DNA from 3 places in the Rhizobium sp. B21/90 genome. Region 1 is predicted to be linked to each of the others. Evidence: predicted binding sites of a transcription regulator. Region 1 holds the regulator's gene; each other region holds the start of a gene.
The links. Region 1 encodes HrcA, which represses chaperone genes, less so after heat shock. Its sites were predicted from a motif close to GTTAGCACTCNCNNNNNGNGAGTGCTAAC; they were not measured.

Region 2: J5278_RS25365 (co-chaperone GroES) is a predicted target of HrcA. The motif match lies at 1,951-1,979, and genes of this name have one in related genera.
Region 3: groES (co-chaperone GroES) is a predicted target of HrcA. The motif match lies at 3,117-3,145, and genes of this name have one in related genera.

The regions. Positions count from the first base shown of each region.
Region 1 covers NZ_CP072162.1:3,580,201-3,585,978, forward strand. The annotation lists gene hpf (ribosome hibernation-promoting factor, HPF/YfiA family) at 49-624, shown strand; gene ptsN (PTS IIA-like nitrogen regulatory protein PtsN) at 692-1,156, shown strand; gene grpE (nucleotide exchange factor GrpE) at 1,433-2,068, opposite strand; gene hrcA (heat-inducible transcriptional repressor HrcA) at 2,194-3,282, opposite strand; gene rph (ribonuclease PH) at 3,446-4,162, shown strand; gene J5278_RS17385 (VOC family protein) at 4,179-4,592, shown strand; gene rdgB (RdgB/HAM1 family non-canonical purine NTP pyrophosphatase) at 4,605-5,249, shown strand; gene hemW (radical SAM family heme chaperone HemW) at 5,265-5,778, shown strand, end outside.
Region 2 covers NZ_CP072163.1:1,593,002-1,598,779, reverse strand. The annotation lists gene groL (chaperonin GroEL) at 1-1,532, opposite strand, end outside; gene J5278_RS25365 (co-chaperone GroES) at 1,602-1,898, opposite strand; gene J5278_RS25360 (IS5 family transposase) at 2,155-3,279, shown strand; gene J5278_RS25355 (helix-turn-helix domain-containing protein) at 3,445-3,675, shown strand; gene J5278_RS25350 (DUF427 domain-containing protein) at 4,439-4,945, opposite strand; gene J5278_RS31285 (hypothetical protein) at 5,505-5,778, shown strand, end outside.
Region 3 covers NZ_CP072162.1:3,241,248-3,247,025, reverse strand. The annotation lists gene J5278_RS15725 (hypothetical protein) at 1-294, opposite strand, end outside; gene groL (chaperonin GroEL) at 1,044-2,696, opposite strand; gene groES (co-chaperone GroES) at 2,763-3,059, opposite strand; gene J5278_RS15710 (TIGR01459 family HAD-type hydrolase) at 3,379-4,227, shown strand; gene J5278_RS15705 (bifunctional riboflavin kinase/FAD synthetase) at 4,249-5,229, shown strand; gene J5278_RS15700 (DUF3311 domain-containing protein) at 5,361-5,558, shown strand; gene mctP (monocarboxylate uptake permease MctP) at 5,548-5,778, shown strand, end outside.

The DNA.
Region 1 (5,778 bases):
CGCTTGGCGTAAGCTGACAGGCGCAACCACTACAAAAAGGGAAACTCCATGAGTGTGCGTGTATCCGGTAAACATATGGAAATCGGCGAATCCTTCCGTCAGCGGATCGAAGAGCAGATCGATATGGCAGTCACCAAATACTTTGACGGAGGGTATTCGGGGCAGGTCACGGTGCAAAAGTCCAGCTCGCGCTTCGCGGCGGATTGCAAGCTTCATCTCGACAGCGGCGTCATCCTGCACGCGGCCGGCGAAGCGATGGATCCGCAGTTGGCCTTCGATGCCGCACAGCAGCGGATCGAGAAGCGCCTGCGCCGCTACAAGCGCCGCCTGAAGGATCACCACGCTACCAATCCGGCAGACGATGCTTTTGGTGAAGTCGCTTACACCGTGATGGACGGCATGCCGGATGAAGACCATGAGGTCGCCGAGGATTTCGCGCCCGCAATCATCGCCGAGAGCTCGAAGCAATTGAAGACGATGTCGGTTGCGTCGGCCGTTATGGCGCTCGACATGACCGACGAACCGGTGCTGATGTTTCGGAGCACCGGCAAGGAACTGAACATCGTCTATCGTCGTCATGACGGCAACATCGGCTGGATAGACGCAGCCAGCATCAAGGGCTGAGACAGCACGGAGAGCGGCGGTTCCGCCGCCGCTCTTCGGGAGCATCCCGGCACACGAGGAAAAAAGAATGGCTTTGGCAGATTTGCTGCAGCAAGATGCGATCATCCCTGCCTTGAAGGCAAATTCCAAGAAACAGTTGCTTCAGGAAATGGCGGCCAAGGCCGCCAAGCTGACGGGACTGTCGGAACGGGATATCTTCGAAGTAATCTTGCAGCGTGAACGTCTCGGTTCAACGGGCGTGGGCAATGGCATTGCCATCCCGCACGGCAAGCTGCCAAGCGTCAAGACCATCACCGGCGTCTTCGCGCGGCTGGATTCAGCCGTCGACTTCGAAGCGCTGGACGACCAGCCGGTCGATCTCGTCTTCCTGCTGCTTGCACCCGAGGGCGCCGGCGCCGACCATTTGAAGGCGCTTTCGCGCATCGCCCGCGTGCTGCGAGACCAGGATCTCGTCGCCAAGCTCAGGGCCACCGAATCAGCCTCGGCGATCTACGCGTTCCTCAACGAGGAACAGGCCTCTAACGCGGCGTGACGTTTCTCGTGCCGCGCAAAACTGCGCGGGCCTGAACCAAAGGCTCGCGCCAATCCCTACGGCTGAAATGCATCTCGGTAGGCGCATCCCAACCTCAGTTTTTTGCCTGCCACAGGCCATAAGCAATCGTGCAGCTGCGCGGTTGTAGAGCGTTGAGATGGCAAGAGATGCCCGCGTCGCCTAAAGGCATTGTCGATCCCCGCCGCGAGGGCGGGGATGAGAAGGACTGGAAAGCAGCCAATTGCCATTGAAATCTGGCATTCAGGCTGCTGCAAATCAGGCGTCTTTTTCGTCGAACGGGCTGTTGGCGCCGACTTCCACATCTACGGCCTTCGGACCCCCCTTGGCGACGCCTACCATTGCCGGGCGCAAGATGCGTTCGCCGATGCTGTAGCCATCCTGTACGACCTGCACGACAGTGTTGTTCGGCACTTCCGTGTTGGGGATCTCAAACATTGCCTGGTGGAAATTCGGATCGAATTTCTGGCCGACCGGCTCGAGCTTGCGGACGCCATGGCGCTCGAGGGTGGACAGCATCGAGCGTTCGGTCATCTCGACGCCTTCGATCAGCGTCGACAGGCCCGCATCGGCATTTTCGCGGACGTCGGCCGGGATAGCATCGATAGCGCGGCGCAAGTTGTCCGAGACAGCCAGCATATCGCGCGCAAAGCCTGCGACGGAATAGGATTTGGCATCCTTGACTTCCCGCTCGGTGCGACGACGCAGGTTGTCCATCTCTGCAGCAAGCCGCAGGTAGCGGTCACGAAGCTCGGCATTTTCGCCCTTCAGGACCTCGACGGGATCCGGCTCCGACGGCGCTGTCTCGGCAGCATCGTCCACATCAGGCGCGAACTCTTCGAGGTTCTCGTTGGGCGTTGCGTCGTGTGTATCATTGGTCGTGTCGACGATCATGACGGTCTCCGAATTGCGTGGTCTCTAGGATGTGCCCGATATCGAGGTTTGACTTCGAAAAATCAAGGCTTGCCGATGAAGAAGCGGCGATTTGCCGGCAATCGCCGCGATTGAATGGGGAGGCGCTACAATCCGTTGCGCGAAAGGCGTGAAATCAGCTGGGCGGTATAATCGACCATCGGCACGATCTTGGCGTAGTTCAGTCGCGTCGGGCCAATAACGCCGACGGCACCAACGATCTTATCGTCGCCGTCGCGGTACGGCGCAACGATCAGCGACGAGCCTGACAGCGAAAACAGCTTGTTTTCAGAACCGATGAAAATGCGCACGCCCGGGCCGGTTTCAGCCAGATCGAGCAGTTCGATCAGGCTGTCCTTCTTTTCTAGATCATCGAAGAGCATGCGCAGCCGGTCGAGATCTGCCGCATCGGCGAGGCCATCCAGCAGATTGGCACGGCCGCGGACGATGAGTTGTCCCGGCTTGCTGGCGTCGTCGTCGCCGGACCAGACAGCAATGCCACGCTCGACCAGATCCTGCGAAAGCACGTCGAGTTCGTGGCGCACGTCGTTCTTCAGGGTCTGGAGCTGCTTGCGCAACGTCGGCAGCGTCTGACCGGTCATGTGGGCGTTCAGAAAATTGGCCGCCTCCGTCAACTGCGACGACGTGATGCCGGCGGGTAGCTCGATGATCCGGTTTTCCACCTGATCGTGGTCTCCGACGAGCACGGCCAGCGCCTTGGTCGGCTCCAGGCGGATGAATTCGACATGCTTCAGGACCGGATCGCTCTTGTTGGTGATGACGATACCGGCACCGCGCGAAATGCCCGAGAGCATCTGGCTGGCTCCCGACATTACCGACTGCATCGGCTGGTCGCGGTTGCTGCCGCGGATCTGCCGGTCGATCGTGGCGCGGTCTTCGGCCGAGAGATCGCCGACCTGCATGAAACCGTCCACGAAGAACCGCAGGCCGATCTGGGTCGGCAGCCGGCCGGCGCTGATATGCGGCGAATAGATAAGGCCGAGCTCTTCGAGATCGCTCATCACGTTGCGGATGGAGGCTGGCGAGAGCGAAATCGGGAGCAGTTTCGACAGGCTGCGCGAACCGAGCGGCTCGCCATGCTCGAGGTAGCTTTCGACGATGCGACGAAAAACTTCCTTCGATCTTTCGTCGAGTGCCGAAACGGCGTCCGAAATCGACGATGTCAAAAATCCCATTTCGCCGTGGTGCCCCTACATTGATCCTTTCCAAGTATAGCTGCTCATCCCGCAATGACAAAGGAAAATGCCATCATCGGCGGCCGGCCGGCGCAGGCCGCTTTTTCTTTGCAAAAGCGGGCCGTCAATCGTAGAAGCGGTGCAACACCATCAGGAGTATAACATGCGGCCTTCAGGCAGAAAAACCGACCAGATGCGCAAGGTCTCGTTCGAGCGCAACTTCTCCAAGCACGCCGAAGGCTCGTGCCTGGTCAAGTTCGGCGATACCCATGTTCTGGTGACGGCAAGTCTTGAAGAAAAGACACCGCCATGGCTGCGCAACAGTGGCAAGGGCTGGGTGACCGCCGAATACGGCATGCTGCCCCGCGCCACTGGCGAACGTATGAAGCGCGAGGCCGCCAGCGGCAAGCAGAGCGGTCGCACTCAGGAAATCCAGCGCCTGATCGGCCGCTCGCTGCGTGCCGTTGTCGATCTGCAGGCCCTCGGCGAACGCCAGATCAGCCTCGACTGCGATGTCATCCAGGCGGATGGCGGGACCCGTACCGCGTCGATCACCGGCGCCTGGATCGCGCTGCACGACTGCCTCAAGTGGATGGAAGGCCGCAGCATGATCAAGCTCGACCGGGTCCTCAAGGATCACGTCGCTGCCATTTCCTGCGGTATCTTTGCCAGCCAGCCGGTCATCGACCTCGACTACCTCGAGGATTCCTCGGCTGAGACGGACGCCAACTTCGTAATGACTGGCTCCGGCGGTATAGTCGAGATCCAGGGCACGGCCGAAGGCAAGCCATTCTCGGAAGAAGAATTCCTGACGCTACTCGGCCTCGCCAAGAATGGCTGCACCGAGCTCGTCGCGATGCAAAAGCAGGCGATCGGCTGATCGACGGAGATACCAGATGCCCGTTGCAATAGACGGCATTCTCGAAACGGCGCTCTACGTGGACGATCTCGACGAGGCGGATAGCTTTTACGGGACGATCCTGGGATTGCCCAGGATTACCCGTCAGGGTGATCGGCATGTCTTCTTTCGCTGCGGACCCGGCGTGCTTTTGATCTTCAATCGCGCGGAAACGGTAAAGCCTGCGCCGGCGGGGGCCTTGCCGGTGCCATCCCACGGGACAGCAGGAAGCGGACATGCATGCTTTCGCGTCGCTGCCGACCAGCTTGACGGGATGGTCCAAAGCCTGACAGCCGCTGCCGTCGCCATCGAAGCCGATTTTCTCTGGCCGAACGGAGCGCGGTCGATTTACTTCCGCGACCCCGCGGGCAACAGTCTGGAATGCGCCGAACCCGGCCTCTGGGCGATCTGACAGGAATAGTGCATGCGCAAGCTCGAAACAAAGACCATCGTCGTTGCCAGCCATAATGCCGGCAAGATCCGCGAAATCGCCGACCTGATCGGCCCGATGGGGTTTGTTGCCAAATCTGCTGCCGAACTTGGCTTCATCGAACCCGACGAAACCGGCACGACATTTGAGGAAAATGCCCGCATCAAGGCTCTGGCATCGGCCAAGACCTCCGGCCTTCCGGCGCTCTCCGACGACAGCGGCCTGGTGATCGATGCGCTCGGCGGCGATCCCGGCGTCTACACCGCCAACTGGGCCGAAACAGCCGACGGCAGCCGCGATTTTGCGATGGCGATGCAGAAGGTCGAGACGGCCCTGCAGAAGGTTGGCGCAACGACGGCGGACAAGCGCAGCGCGCATTTCGTCAGCGTGCTCTGCCTCGCCTGGCCGGATGGACACACCGAGCTTTTCCGCGGCGAAGTCGAGGGCACGATCGTCTGGCCGCCGCGTGGCGAGGCCGGCTTCGGCTACGATCCGATCTTCCAGCCATCAGGCTATGACGCGACATTCGGCGAAATGACGGCGCAGGAAAAGCACGGCTGGAAGCCCGGTGACCCGGAAGCACTGTCGCACCGGGCACGCGCCTTCAAGCGCTTTGTCGAAACCGGGCTGGAAGCGTAGGATCGTCCGGTGAACATTGTCGATTCGCATAGCGCGCTTTTGCGTGACGCCCCTCTCCTGCCCGATACCGGCGAGCCCGGTTTTGGTGTCTACGTGCATTGGCCGTTCTGTGCCGCCAAATGCCCCTATTGCGACTTCAACAGCCATGTCCGTCATCAGGCGGTCGACCAGCCGCGCTTTACGGCCGCCTTTCTTAGGGAAATGGCATCGATGCGCCAGATCAGCGGCGCGAAGACGGTCACCAGCATCTTTCTCGGCGGCGGCACGCCATCGCTGATGACGCCGGAAACGGTCGGCACCATTCTCGACGGCATTGCCACCCATTGGCACGTGCCGGATGGGATCGAAATTACGCTTGAAGCCAATCCATCGAGCGTCGAGGCCGAGCGCTTTCGCGGCTATCGGGCTGCCGGTGTGAACCGCGTCTCGCTCGGCGTGCAGGCGCTGAACGACCGTGACCTCAAATTTCTCGGCCGGCTGCACAACACCGAGAATGCGCTGAAGGCCATCGGGCTCGCGCGGGACATCT
Region 2 (5,778 bases), on a different replicon from region 1:
GCAACCGAGGCTGCGTTCTGCAGAGCCGTACGGACAACCTTGACCGGGTCGACGATACCCATGGCGATCATGTCGCCATATTCGCCGGTCTGGGCGTTGTAGCCGTAGTTGTCGGTGTTGCTTTCGAGGATCTTGCCAACGATGATCGAGCCTTCGTCACCAGCATTTTCTGCGATCTGGCGAACCAGCGACTGCAGAGCCTTGCGGATGATGTTGATGCCGGCCGTCTGGTCGTCGTTGGCGCCCTTGATGTTGAGGACGACAGATGCGCGCAGAAGTGCGGTACCGCCGCCGGGGACGATGCCTTCCTGTACGGCAGCGCGCGTTGCGTTCAGCGCGTCGTCGATACGGTCCTTCTTTTCCTTGACTTCAACTTCGGTCGCACCGCCAACGCGGATGACGGCAACGCCGCCAGCGAGCTTGGCAAGACGTTCCTGCAGCTTTTCGCGGTCGTAATCAGACGTGGTTTCTTCGATCTGGGCCTTGATCTGCGCGACGCGGCCTTCGATGTCGGACTTCTGGCCCGAACCGTCGACGATCGTCGTGTTTTCCTTGGTGATCGAGATCTTCTTGGCGCGGCCGAGCATTTCGAGCGTAACCGACTCGAGCTTGATGCCGATGTCTTCGGAGATCACAGTGCCGCCCGTCAGGATGGCGATGTCTTCGAGCATTGCCTTGCGGCGATCGCCGAAGCCAGGAGCCTTGACAGCAGCAATCTTCAGGCCGCCGCGCAGCTTGTTGACGACGAGCGTTGCAAGAGCTTCGCCTTCGACGTCTTCAGAGATGATGAGGAGCGGCTTGCCGGTCTGAACGACAGCTTCGAGAACAGGCAGCATTGCCTGCAGGTTGGAGAGCTTCTTCTCGTGGAGGAGAATGTAAGCGTCTTCCAGTTCGGCAACCATCTTTTCAGGGTTGGTCACGAAGTAAGGCGAGAGGTAGCCGCGGTCGAACTGCATGCCTTCGACGACTTCGAGTTCAGTTTCGGCGGTCTTGGCTTCTTCAACCGTGATGACGCCTTCATTGCCGACCTTCTGCATCGCTTCAGCGATGTACTGGCCGATTTCCTTTTCGCCGTTGGCAGAGATCGTGCCGACCTGGGCCACTTCGTCCGAAGTGCTGATCTTCTTTGCCTTGGATACGATGTCCTTGACGACTTCGGCAACGGCGAGATCGATGCCGCGCTTCAGGTCCATCGGGTTCATGCCGGCAGCAACAGCCTTGCCGCCTTCGCGGACGATGGCCTGGGCCAGAACGGTTGCAGTCGTCGTGCCGTCGCCGGCGATGTCGTTGGTCTTCGAAGCAACTTCGCGGACCATCTGGGCGCCCATGTTTTCGAACTTGTCTTCGAGTTCGATTTCCTTGGCAACCGTTACGCCATCCTTAGTGATGCGCGGTGAACCATAGGATTTGTCGATGATGACGTTGCGGCCCTTAGGACCGAGCGTGACCTTTACTGTGTCAGCGAGGATGTCGACGCCGCGCAGCATTTTTTCGCGTGCGTCGCGACCGAATTTAATTTGTTTAGCAGCCATAGGAAGAAACTCCCGAGCGTATCGCTCAATGGTCTTTGAAAAGGAAATGAAAAAAGAAAGCGGCTCAGATCAGCCGATGACGCCCATGATGTCGGCTTCCTTCATGATGAGAAGGTCTTCGCCGTTGAGCTTAACTTCGGTGCCGGACCACTTGCCGAACAGAATGCGGTCGCCGGACTTGACGTCGAGCGCAATGAGCATGCCCTTATCGTCGCGCGTGCCGCTGCCGACAGCGACGATTTCGCCTTCCTGCGGCTTTTCCATGGCGGTGTCAGGAATGATGATGCCGCCCTTTGTCTTGGCTTCAGCCTCAACACGGCGCACAACGACGCGGTCGTGCAGCGGACGAAAATTCGTATCAGCCATTTTTGGATTCCTTCACCGGGATCGTCGCCAAATGGCTGCCCCTTGAAAAGGGCGTAGCACTCTCTGACTGGGAGTGCCAGCGATCATTCTCACTGCGCGGAAGGTTAGCTGCTGCACAGACGTCGACGTCGGGGTGAGACAGCATGACCAAATGTCTCGACCATAATCTGTCTCTAGCAGGATGCGGAAAAAGGCCCTTGCTGTGAACGGACTGCCATGATTCCATGCCTGAGTGATTGGTCGGCAGGAGCAGGACATGCGCGGTAATGATATCCAGACGGCGGGTTTGTTTTCTTATGTGAGCTGCGAAGCCCGGGTTCCGACAAGCCATCCGCTGCGGGCGATCCGCGCGATTGTAGACGAGGCGCTGGAAGTTTTGTCGCCGGATTTCGAGGCGATGTATTCAGCGATCGGCCGTCCGTCGATCCCGCCGGAGAAGCTGCTGCGCGCTCTGTTGTTGCAGGCCTTTTACACGATCCGCTCGGAGCGTCAGCTCATGGAGCAGATGGACTACAATCTGCTGTTCCGCTGGTTCGTCGGCTTGTCGATGGACGCGCCGATCTGGGACGTCACCGTGTTCACCAAGAACCGTGAGCGGCTCTTGGCTGGCGATATCGCCGCCAAGTTTCTGGCCGCGTTGCTGAGCCAGCCGCGGGTGAAAGCATTGCTGTCAGACGACCACTTCTCGGTGGACGGCACCTTGATCGAAGCCTGGGCCAGCATGAAGAGCTTCAAGCCCAAGGACGACACAGATGGTGGCGACACCGACGGCAGCGGCTCTGGCGCTGAAGAGAAACAGCCGCCAGAAGCCAAAGGCCGCAACTCTGAGCGCGATTTCCACGGCGAGAAGCGCAGCAACGCAACCCACGCATCGACCACCGACCCGGACGCCAGGCTTTATAAGAAGGCCCGTGGCCAGGCGGCCAGGCTTTGCCACATGGGCCACGTCACCATGGAAAACCGCAATGGTTTGGTTGTTGACGCCACGCTGACCCATGCGACCGGAACCGCCGAGCGCGAGGCGGCACTGGATATGGTGGGCCGCATGGATGGTCGTCATCGCATCACATTGGCTGCAGACAAAGCCTACGATACGGCCGATTTCGTTGCTGCCTTGCGGGACGCAAAGGTGACGCCACACGTCGCCCAAAACACGACGAACCGACGCTCGGCCATCGACGGTCGCACCACCCATCACCCTGGCTACGCTGTCAGTCAGCGCATTCGCAAGCGTATCGAGGAAGTGTTCGCTTGGGCCAAGACCAGCGGCGGAATGCGTAAGACCCGCCATCGTGGAAAGGATCGCGTCGGCTGGATGTTCACACTGACAGCCACCGCTTATAATCTGGTGAGGCTGCCAAAGCTGCTGGCGACAGCCTAATCGCGCCCGGAATCCGCCGAACCAGGCGGATGACGACAAAATGGGCCGACAACGGCCGCTGAAAAAGCCTCATCACGGCCTGTCTTCGAGCCGTCTAGCCAGGATCGGCGGAAAAATCGGCGCTATTTCCGCGACCTGCTAGGCGTGCTGGCCGATCAAGCAGCCATGAGCCTTCGGTCTTTTTCGCGGCGCTATCAAAAATGTACCGGCCGCACGCCGGCGCAGAGTATCGAGACGTTCCGCGTCAAGAACGCGCGCCGGCTTCTGGAGGGTGGTGCGAGCGTGATGCGAGCCGCGACGCGGTGCGGCTTCGGCACGACCGGGACCATGAGACGTGCCTTTCTGCGGCACGTCGGCGTTGGCCCTAACGCGTACCGAAACAGATTTCATGGGTAAACAAGCCCATTAAAGATGAAAGGGCTACCTTAGATCAGCGAAACGCCGAAGCGCACAACTGCCCTTTCGGAATGAGGGATCGTTGGAGGCTTGCTAAAAATACTGGAGCGAAGCGCTTTCACATATTGCGGCACCGAAGACTGGTAATCTGCGCGGAAGGTTTGTCCGCTGAAATATACCCTATTGAGTGGCCTTGACCAGATTCGGACAAGTGGCCTGAGAAGCCAGGAACATGTGCAACGGGAGTTGAATCGTCAGCTATGCAGCATTCTACGGAAAAACGATGGAAGGCTGCCCAGATGATAGATGCTAGCCTTCCTCTGGTTCTTGTTTGGCGTCAGACCGGTGCGATCGCTTGACGAGACTTGACTAAGCCTAACTACACAGTGACCGGTGCGCTGCATCTGTGCCAGAAATTCATCACTGACTTCGCCCCTTGTGATGGTCTTTAACTGCGTCCAGCTGCTCTCTTCTGTGCAGGGCATCGCGTATCCCTCACGAAGAAACATCGTAAGGTCGGGAGCTTCATCGGTCTTGTAGATACAAACCCTCATGCTCATGACCTTCGACACGGGAAGACAACATATTGCGCCGCACTGTTCGAAATGACAACGCCCTTTTACTGGCGGCTACATAGGTGCTTCTTCTAGGGACTGCCTTTCAATCCCGAGGTTGATAGAAGCTGCCCGACAGAGCATACAAGGTCTCGGCCCGAAATGCGTGGATAGCAAAAATCCAAATCCTTGACGAAATCTGAACTCATTTACCAGCGCTCGGTCCCAGGGGGGCCTTTAAACGGGCCGGCCACGGCTGAAGTGATCCATCCGCCGTAGAACATCCCGGCCTGTGGCACGACGGCCTCGCCATCTACCAGGCATAGGTCCATGGGTCGCGGATAAAAGGCAATAAAATCCTTGATCAAGGCAAAGGATGTCGTGGGATGCGGATAGGCCCAAGCCGCGTTCCGGCTTATTCTGTCGCCAGAAACGATATCAAAATAGCGTGCCTGTCCTTTCCACTCGCAGATCGACCTGCTGCTGCTTTCGCGAAGCAACGAGAGATCGACGTCCGCGGCCGGAAAATAATAGGTTGGCGGATGACTTGTTTCAATTGTGCGCACGGCGGCAGTGGTCTCTGCAAGAACGTGGCCGTTGTAAATGATTTTCAGGTGATTGCGCGCCGGCTGGGCGATGCTTGGCCTTGGGAAAGACCAGACACTCTCCTGCCCGGGCAGGCATGGGTCGGGAACGGGGTGCGCAAGCTGGGCCATGATTTCCTCCAGTCAGAGCGAACATGCAACAGCGCCGATTATTTGCAAGGCCTGAACGGTTGCGCGGGGCAACATGGGTGAATCTTGCAGCCGACAATATTGCGGCGAACACGCGTATATCGCTTCACACACAGTTGCGCGGACATATGGTGTAAGTGCGCAGATTTGCTGCACTTTGACTTGCGCGGCGGTTTCCGAACAGCCTCGCCCGCGCCCGCAAAAGATTGGCCATCTCGTAGGTGATGCTCGGCTCGTTCGTGATAAAATAGAGTAAATGCTAAGCGGCTGGCCGGGACTAGCCTTGCGTGGTCTTGAAGTCAAAGCTTCCGACCTCAACGGCTGCGGAGGTTTGGGGATCACTCTCAAATGGAAATTGAAGCCACCTCTGATATTAGCGGATCTCCCAATCGATGGAGTAAACGAAAACCTGCGATTTGCGAAAATCGGATCGCTATTGGCGGTGAGAAGATGCATATGGCGGCACCCCTATTGCGATTACCGCTGTCGCGCTGACGCAATTAGAGGCTGAGGGAAGTTTGTTCCCTGCGGAAGGTCCTCCATGTCCGATTTCGCCCAAGATGCAATGACAAACCGTCTCCTGAAGATGATGCCTGCCGAGGGCTTCGAGCGCATTCGGCCGCATCTCAAGACGGTCGGTCTCGCTTTTCGAGATATAATTGTGCGGCCAAACACGGAGACCACACATGTCCACTTTTTGGAAAGTGGCATCGCTTCCATTGTAACGACCGCAGATCTTGAACATGAGGGCATCGGGGTCGGGCATATTGGCTGGGAGGGCATGACGGCGGCGCACGTCATTCTGGGTTCATTTC
Region 3 (5,778 bases), 340 kb from region 1:
GGTTGTGGAGAAGCAGAACGAGGAGGACGAGGTCGCTGCCTGTTCGAAAAGTTCCAGAATGCGGGAATGGTCGCGGCTGTCGTAGCAGCGCATCAGGTTCAGCAGGCCGCATTCCGTCACGTGCAGGCCGTGCAGTATCGTGCTGAGGCTGCCGAGCTTGATCACACCGCTGGCGAGATCGCCGATCCAGCGCTCGGACACGCAAAACTGGCTTAGAAGTTCATGGTCTTCCTCGACGCCACGGGATCCCTCGATGAAAGGCGCCGCAAGATTGGCTTTGGCAATCTTAAACAAAACGTTCCCCACTCCCGTGCGGCCACTCCCTGGCCAAGTACACTATCAGATTGTATATTTCCCGTCTCGCCTCAGATAGAAAAGCGAACGATTTGTAGCCGATGCCACGCGTTATTACTATAATCGCAGACATGGCGTTCAGGTTAGACACTTGAAAACCGTAACGCTCAAGTAGCGAAATTTGTTTCGCAAGAGCCGCAAAGCATCTTTAGACTGCAACTTGTTGGGAGCGAAGGTCTTTCGCAGATAACCTGCCGTTTTCCGCGCCCTGGTTCATCAGGGTCCGTTTTATAGAAGAATTATTAAAAACAGCAATGGGCCAAACGACGAAAACACGTCATATGTGCGTGTCAAAGCATATACTTAATGATCGTTTGCTGTTCAAGGTAAACCGGCTTTCGACTGGTCGTGTGCAAAAGCAGGAATTGAGAAGACATCGTCAAGAGACCGGATGCACGGCAGGAAACCATCGCTTCGCTCCCAATGCATGCGTGGAAAGGGGAGGGGAGTTCTTTTGACATGAGCCTGTCGCTCATTCTCCAGGCGTCTCGGGCGCACTCTAGTCCGGGGACCAGAGCCCGTGATTTTGTCGACAGCACCGAGCTAACTTTGCGGAGACGGGATCAGAGGAATTGCCGGGATGCAATCTATGGGAGAATCGCACGGTATTCTTCTGCGTCGTCCCGAGGCGGCGGACAAAAAAGGGCGACCCGAAGGCCGCCCTCTCGATAGTGCGGTGATCCGAAGGATCACATCATGTCCATGCCGCCCATGCCGCCCATGCCGCCGCCCATTCCGCCGCCCATGCCGGCGCCGGAGTCCTTCTTAGGAGCTTCAGCAATCATGGCTTCGGTGGTGATCAGCAGCGAGGCAACCGAGGCTGCGTTCTGCAGAGCCGTACGGACAACCTTGACCGGATCGACGATACCCATGGCGATCATGTCGCCATATTCGCCGGTCTGGGCATTGTAGCCGTAGTTGTCGGTGTTGCTTTCGAGGATCTTGCCGACGATGATCGAGCCTTCGTCACCAGCATTTTCTGCGATCTGGCGAACCAGCGACTGCAGAGCCTTGCGGATGATGTTGATGCCGGCCGTCTGGTCGTCGTTGGCGCCCTTGATGTTGAGGACGACAGATGCGCGCAGAAGTGCGGTACCGCCGCCGGGGACGATGCCTTCCTGTACGGCAGCGCGCGTTGCGTTCAGCGCGTCGTCGATACGGTCCTTCTTTTCCTTGACTTCAACTTCGGTCGCACCGCCAACGCGGATGACGGCAACGCCGCCAGCGAGCTTGGCAAGACGTTCCTGCAGCTTTTCGCGGTCGTAGTCAGACGTGGTTTCTTCGATCTGAGCCTTGATCTGCGCGACGCGGCCTTCGATGTCGGACTTCTGGCCCGAACCGTCGACGATCGTCGTGTTTTCCTTGGTGATCGAGATCTTCTTGGCGCGGCCGAGCATTTCGAGCGTAACCGACTCGAGCTTGATGCCGATGTCTTCGGAGATCACAGTGCCGCCCGTCAGGATGGCGATGTCTTCGAGCATTGCCTTGCGGCGATCGCCGAAGCCAGGAGCCTTGACAGCAGCAATCTTCAGGCCGCCGCGCAGCTTGTTGACGACGAGCGTTGCAAGAGCTTCGCCTTCGACGTCTTCAGAGATGATGAGGAGCGGCTTGCCGGTCTGAACGACAGCTTCGAGAACAGGCAGCATTGCCTGCAGGTTGGAGAGCTTCTTCTCGTGAAGGAGAATGTAAGCGTCTTCCAGTTCGGCAACCATCTTTTCTGGATTGGTCACGAAGTAAGGCGAGAGGTAGCCGCGGTCGAACTGCATGCCTTCGACGACTTCGAGTTCGGTTTCGGCGGTCTTGGCTTCTTCAACCGTGATGACGCCTTCATTGCCGACCTTCTGCATCGCTTCAGCGATGTACTGGCCGATTTCCTTTTCGCCGTTGGCAGAGATCGTGCCGACCTGGGCCACTTCGTCCGAAGTGCTGATCTTCTTTGCCTTGGATACGATGTCCTTGACGACTTCGGCAACGGCGAGATCGATGCCGCGCTTCAGGTCCATCGGGTTCATGCCGGCAGCAACAGCCTTGCCGCCTTCGCGGACGATGGCCTGGGCCAGAACGGTTGCAGTCGTGGTGCCGTCGCCGGCGATGTCGTTGGTCTTCGAAGCAACTTCGCGGACCATCTGGGCGCCCATGTTTTCGAACTTGTCTTCGAGCTCGATTTCCTTGGCGACAGAAACACCGTCCTTGGTGATGCGCGGAGCGCCGAAGGACTTGTCGATGATGACGTTGCGGCCCTTAGGACCGAGCGTGACCTTTACTGCGTCAGCGAGGATGTCGACGCCGCGCAGCATTTTTTCGCGCGCAGTACGGCCGAACTTAATTTCTTTAGCTGCCATGTTAAAAACTCCCGGGCTGATGCCCAATTGGTTTTATGGAATTGTTGACGAAGAAAACCGGCTGGATCAGCCGATGATCCCCATGATGTCGGCTTCCTTCATGATGAGAAGGTCTTCGCCGTCGAGCTTGACTTCAGTGCCCGACCACTTGCCGAACAGGATGCGGTCGCCAGCCTTGACGTCCAAAGGAATGATCGTGCCCTTGTCGTCACGAACGCCGGTGCCGACAGCGACGATTTCGCCTTCCTGCGGCTTTTCCTTGGCGGTGTCAGGAATGATGATGCCGCCCTTTGTCTTGGCTTCAGATTCGACGCGGCGTACGACGACGCGGTCGTGCAGCGGGCGGAAATTGGTGGTTGCCATTGTCTAATCCCTCGATCGAATGACATTCACGGACCACGGGGGATCCGTATGGGTAGTGTTGGCACTCAGCCTCGGCGAGTGCTAACGACCTGCATTTAGGGACGGCGGTCGCGGGAGTCAATAACAGCGATAGTGAATTTTTGTACCGGAATTGTGACCCCGGCCAGAATTGCACGAACCCGTTGCTGGCCATGCAAGCGCATCCGCCATGCGACTGCGGCAATTCGGCGTCCCGGGCGAGCGGTGCTTTTTCAGACTTGTAATCTTGAAGCTGGTTTGCGATGTCAGCCGCAACGTCTTTTACCGGAAGAACAACGGCATGGCCAAGCGTATCGATAGCCTCCGCGACCTCACCAGCGCCTATGACGTCGTCCTGTGCGACGTCTGGGGCGTACTTCACAACGGCGTCGTGGCCAATGCAGATGCTTCGGCGGCGCTGGAGGCTGCCCGTGGGCGAGGCCAGACCGTGGTGCTGATCACCAATTCCCCGCGTATCTCGCCGCAGGTCGTCGAGCAGTTGCGGACCATCGGCGTTTCGGACGGTGCCTATGACCGTATCGTCACATCCGGCGACGTCACGCGCACGCTAATCGCCGAGGGTCCGAAGTCGGTGTTTCTGCTCGGCCCGGACCGCGATGTCGCCCTGATCGAGGGCCTTGGTGTGGACCGTGTTTCCGCTGACGAAGCGCAGTCGGTGGTCTGCACCGGCTTTTTCGACGACGAGACCGAGACCCCGGAAGACTATACCGACATGCTGAAGGCCTTCGCGGCTCGCAACGTGCCGATGATCTGCGCCAATCCGGATCTAATCGTCGAGCGCGGCCACAGGATGATCCCGTGCGCCGGCGCCATGGCTGCCTATTACAACCAGATGGGCGGCCAGACCCGCGTTGCCGGCAAGCCGCACCGGCCGATCTATGAGGCGAGCCTTGCGGCCGCCCGCGAGGTGCGCGGCGATTTCGATCTGTCGCGTGTTGTCGCCATCGGCGATGGGATGCCGACGGACGTGCGGGGCGCACTCGGCTATGGTCTGGACTTGCTCTATATCAGCCAGGGGATCCATGCCGGCGAATACACGATTGACGGCAAGGCGGATGAAGCAATCCTGCATGCCTTCCTGGACAGGGAGCAGGCGTCACCGACATGGTGGATGCCGACGCTCGCCTGAAACAGTCTGGATATTGACGCTATGACCGTTTTTCATCGAAACGAGACCCGTGAACAACTGCCGGCGCACCTGCGCGGTGGCGTGATCGCCATCGGCAATTTCGACGGCGTCCACCGTGGCCACCGGTCGGTGCTGGATCGGGCGCTGGAGATTGCCAGGGCACGCGGCGTTCCGGCACTGGTGCTGACATTCGAGCCGCATCCCCGCTCGGTGTTCCGCCCGGACGAGCCTGTCTTCCGTCTCACGCCTGCGCCGCTGAAGGCGCGCATCCTTGAGGCGCTCGGCTTTGACGCCGCCATCGAATATCCGTTCGATCGCGAATTTTCGCAACGCTCTGCAGACGAGTTCGTCAGCACGATCCTGATCGACTGGCTCGGCGCCTCCGAAGTCGTCACCGGCTTCGATTTCCATTTTGGCCACGGCCGCGAAGGCGGTCCGGCCTTCCTGATGAACGCCGGCAGTCGCCATGGTTTCGGGGTGACGTTGATCGACGCCTTTCGCGACGAGAATGCCGAGGTGGTGTCCTCGAGCCGTATCCGCGCATTGCTGGTGGACGGTGAAATGTCCGAGGCCGCCGGTCTGCTCGGCTATCGCTACCTCGTGGAAGCCGACGTCATAGGAGGCGAAAAACTCGGGCGCACGCTCGGCTATCCCACGGCCAACATGCGGCTGCCACCGGAAACCGAACTGCGCAACGGCATCTATGCCGTGCGCTTCCGCACTGCCGACCGTGTTATCTACGATGGCGTCGCCAGCTACGGACGCCGCCCGACTGTGACAGAAAACGGCGCGCCGCTGCTCGAAACCTTTTTGTTCGATTTCAGCGGCGATCTCTACGGGCAGCACTGCTCGGTGTCGTTTTTTGGCTATCTGAGGCCCGAACTGAAGTTCGACGGACTGGAGCCGCTGATCGCCCAGATGCGCAACGACGAGGCCGAGGCGCGGGCGTTGCTGTCAGGCGTCGCACCTCTCGGCGAACTCGACCGCATCCTCAATTCCTGATGCTGCGCCGCGCAATCGAATTGTGGGGTTTGTAAGGCAAAATTGCTTGCGCAGCCAAGCTTAGCGTTTATGTCTTGGGCATTCTAGAAGCGGAATCGCCGCGCTAAAATGTCCGAAAGGCACTGCTCATCATGGACAAACGTTCCGGAAAGGCAGCCCTCTGGCTGCTCGTCATTCCCTACATCGGGCTCCTCTGGGTGCCGTTCTACAATTTTCGCGATCCGGTGCTGTTCGGGTTTCCGTTCTTCTACTGGTACCAGCTTCTCTGGGTGCCGCTCACGGCTCTGCTGACATACATCGCTTACCGGAGCACGCGCCATGACGACTGATATCAATCCAACGGCGCTCGCCGTCTTCCTGTTCTTCTTCGCGCTGGTCACCATCATGGGCTTTGTCGCCGCCCGTTGGCGCAAGCCGGAGACACTGGCCCATATTGACGAATGGGGCCTCGGCGGCCGTAATTTCGGCACCTGGATCACCTGGTTCCTCGTCGGCGGCGATTTCTACACCGCCTACACGATCATAGCAGTGCCGGCGCTGGTCTATGCC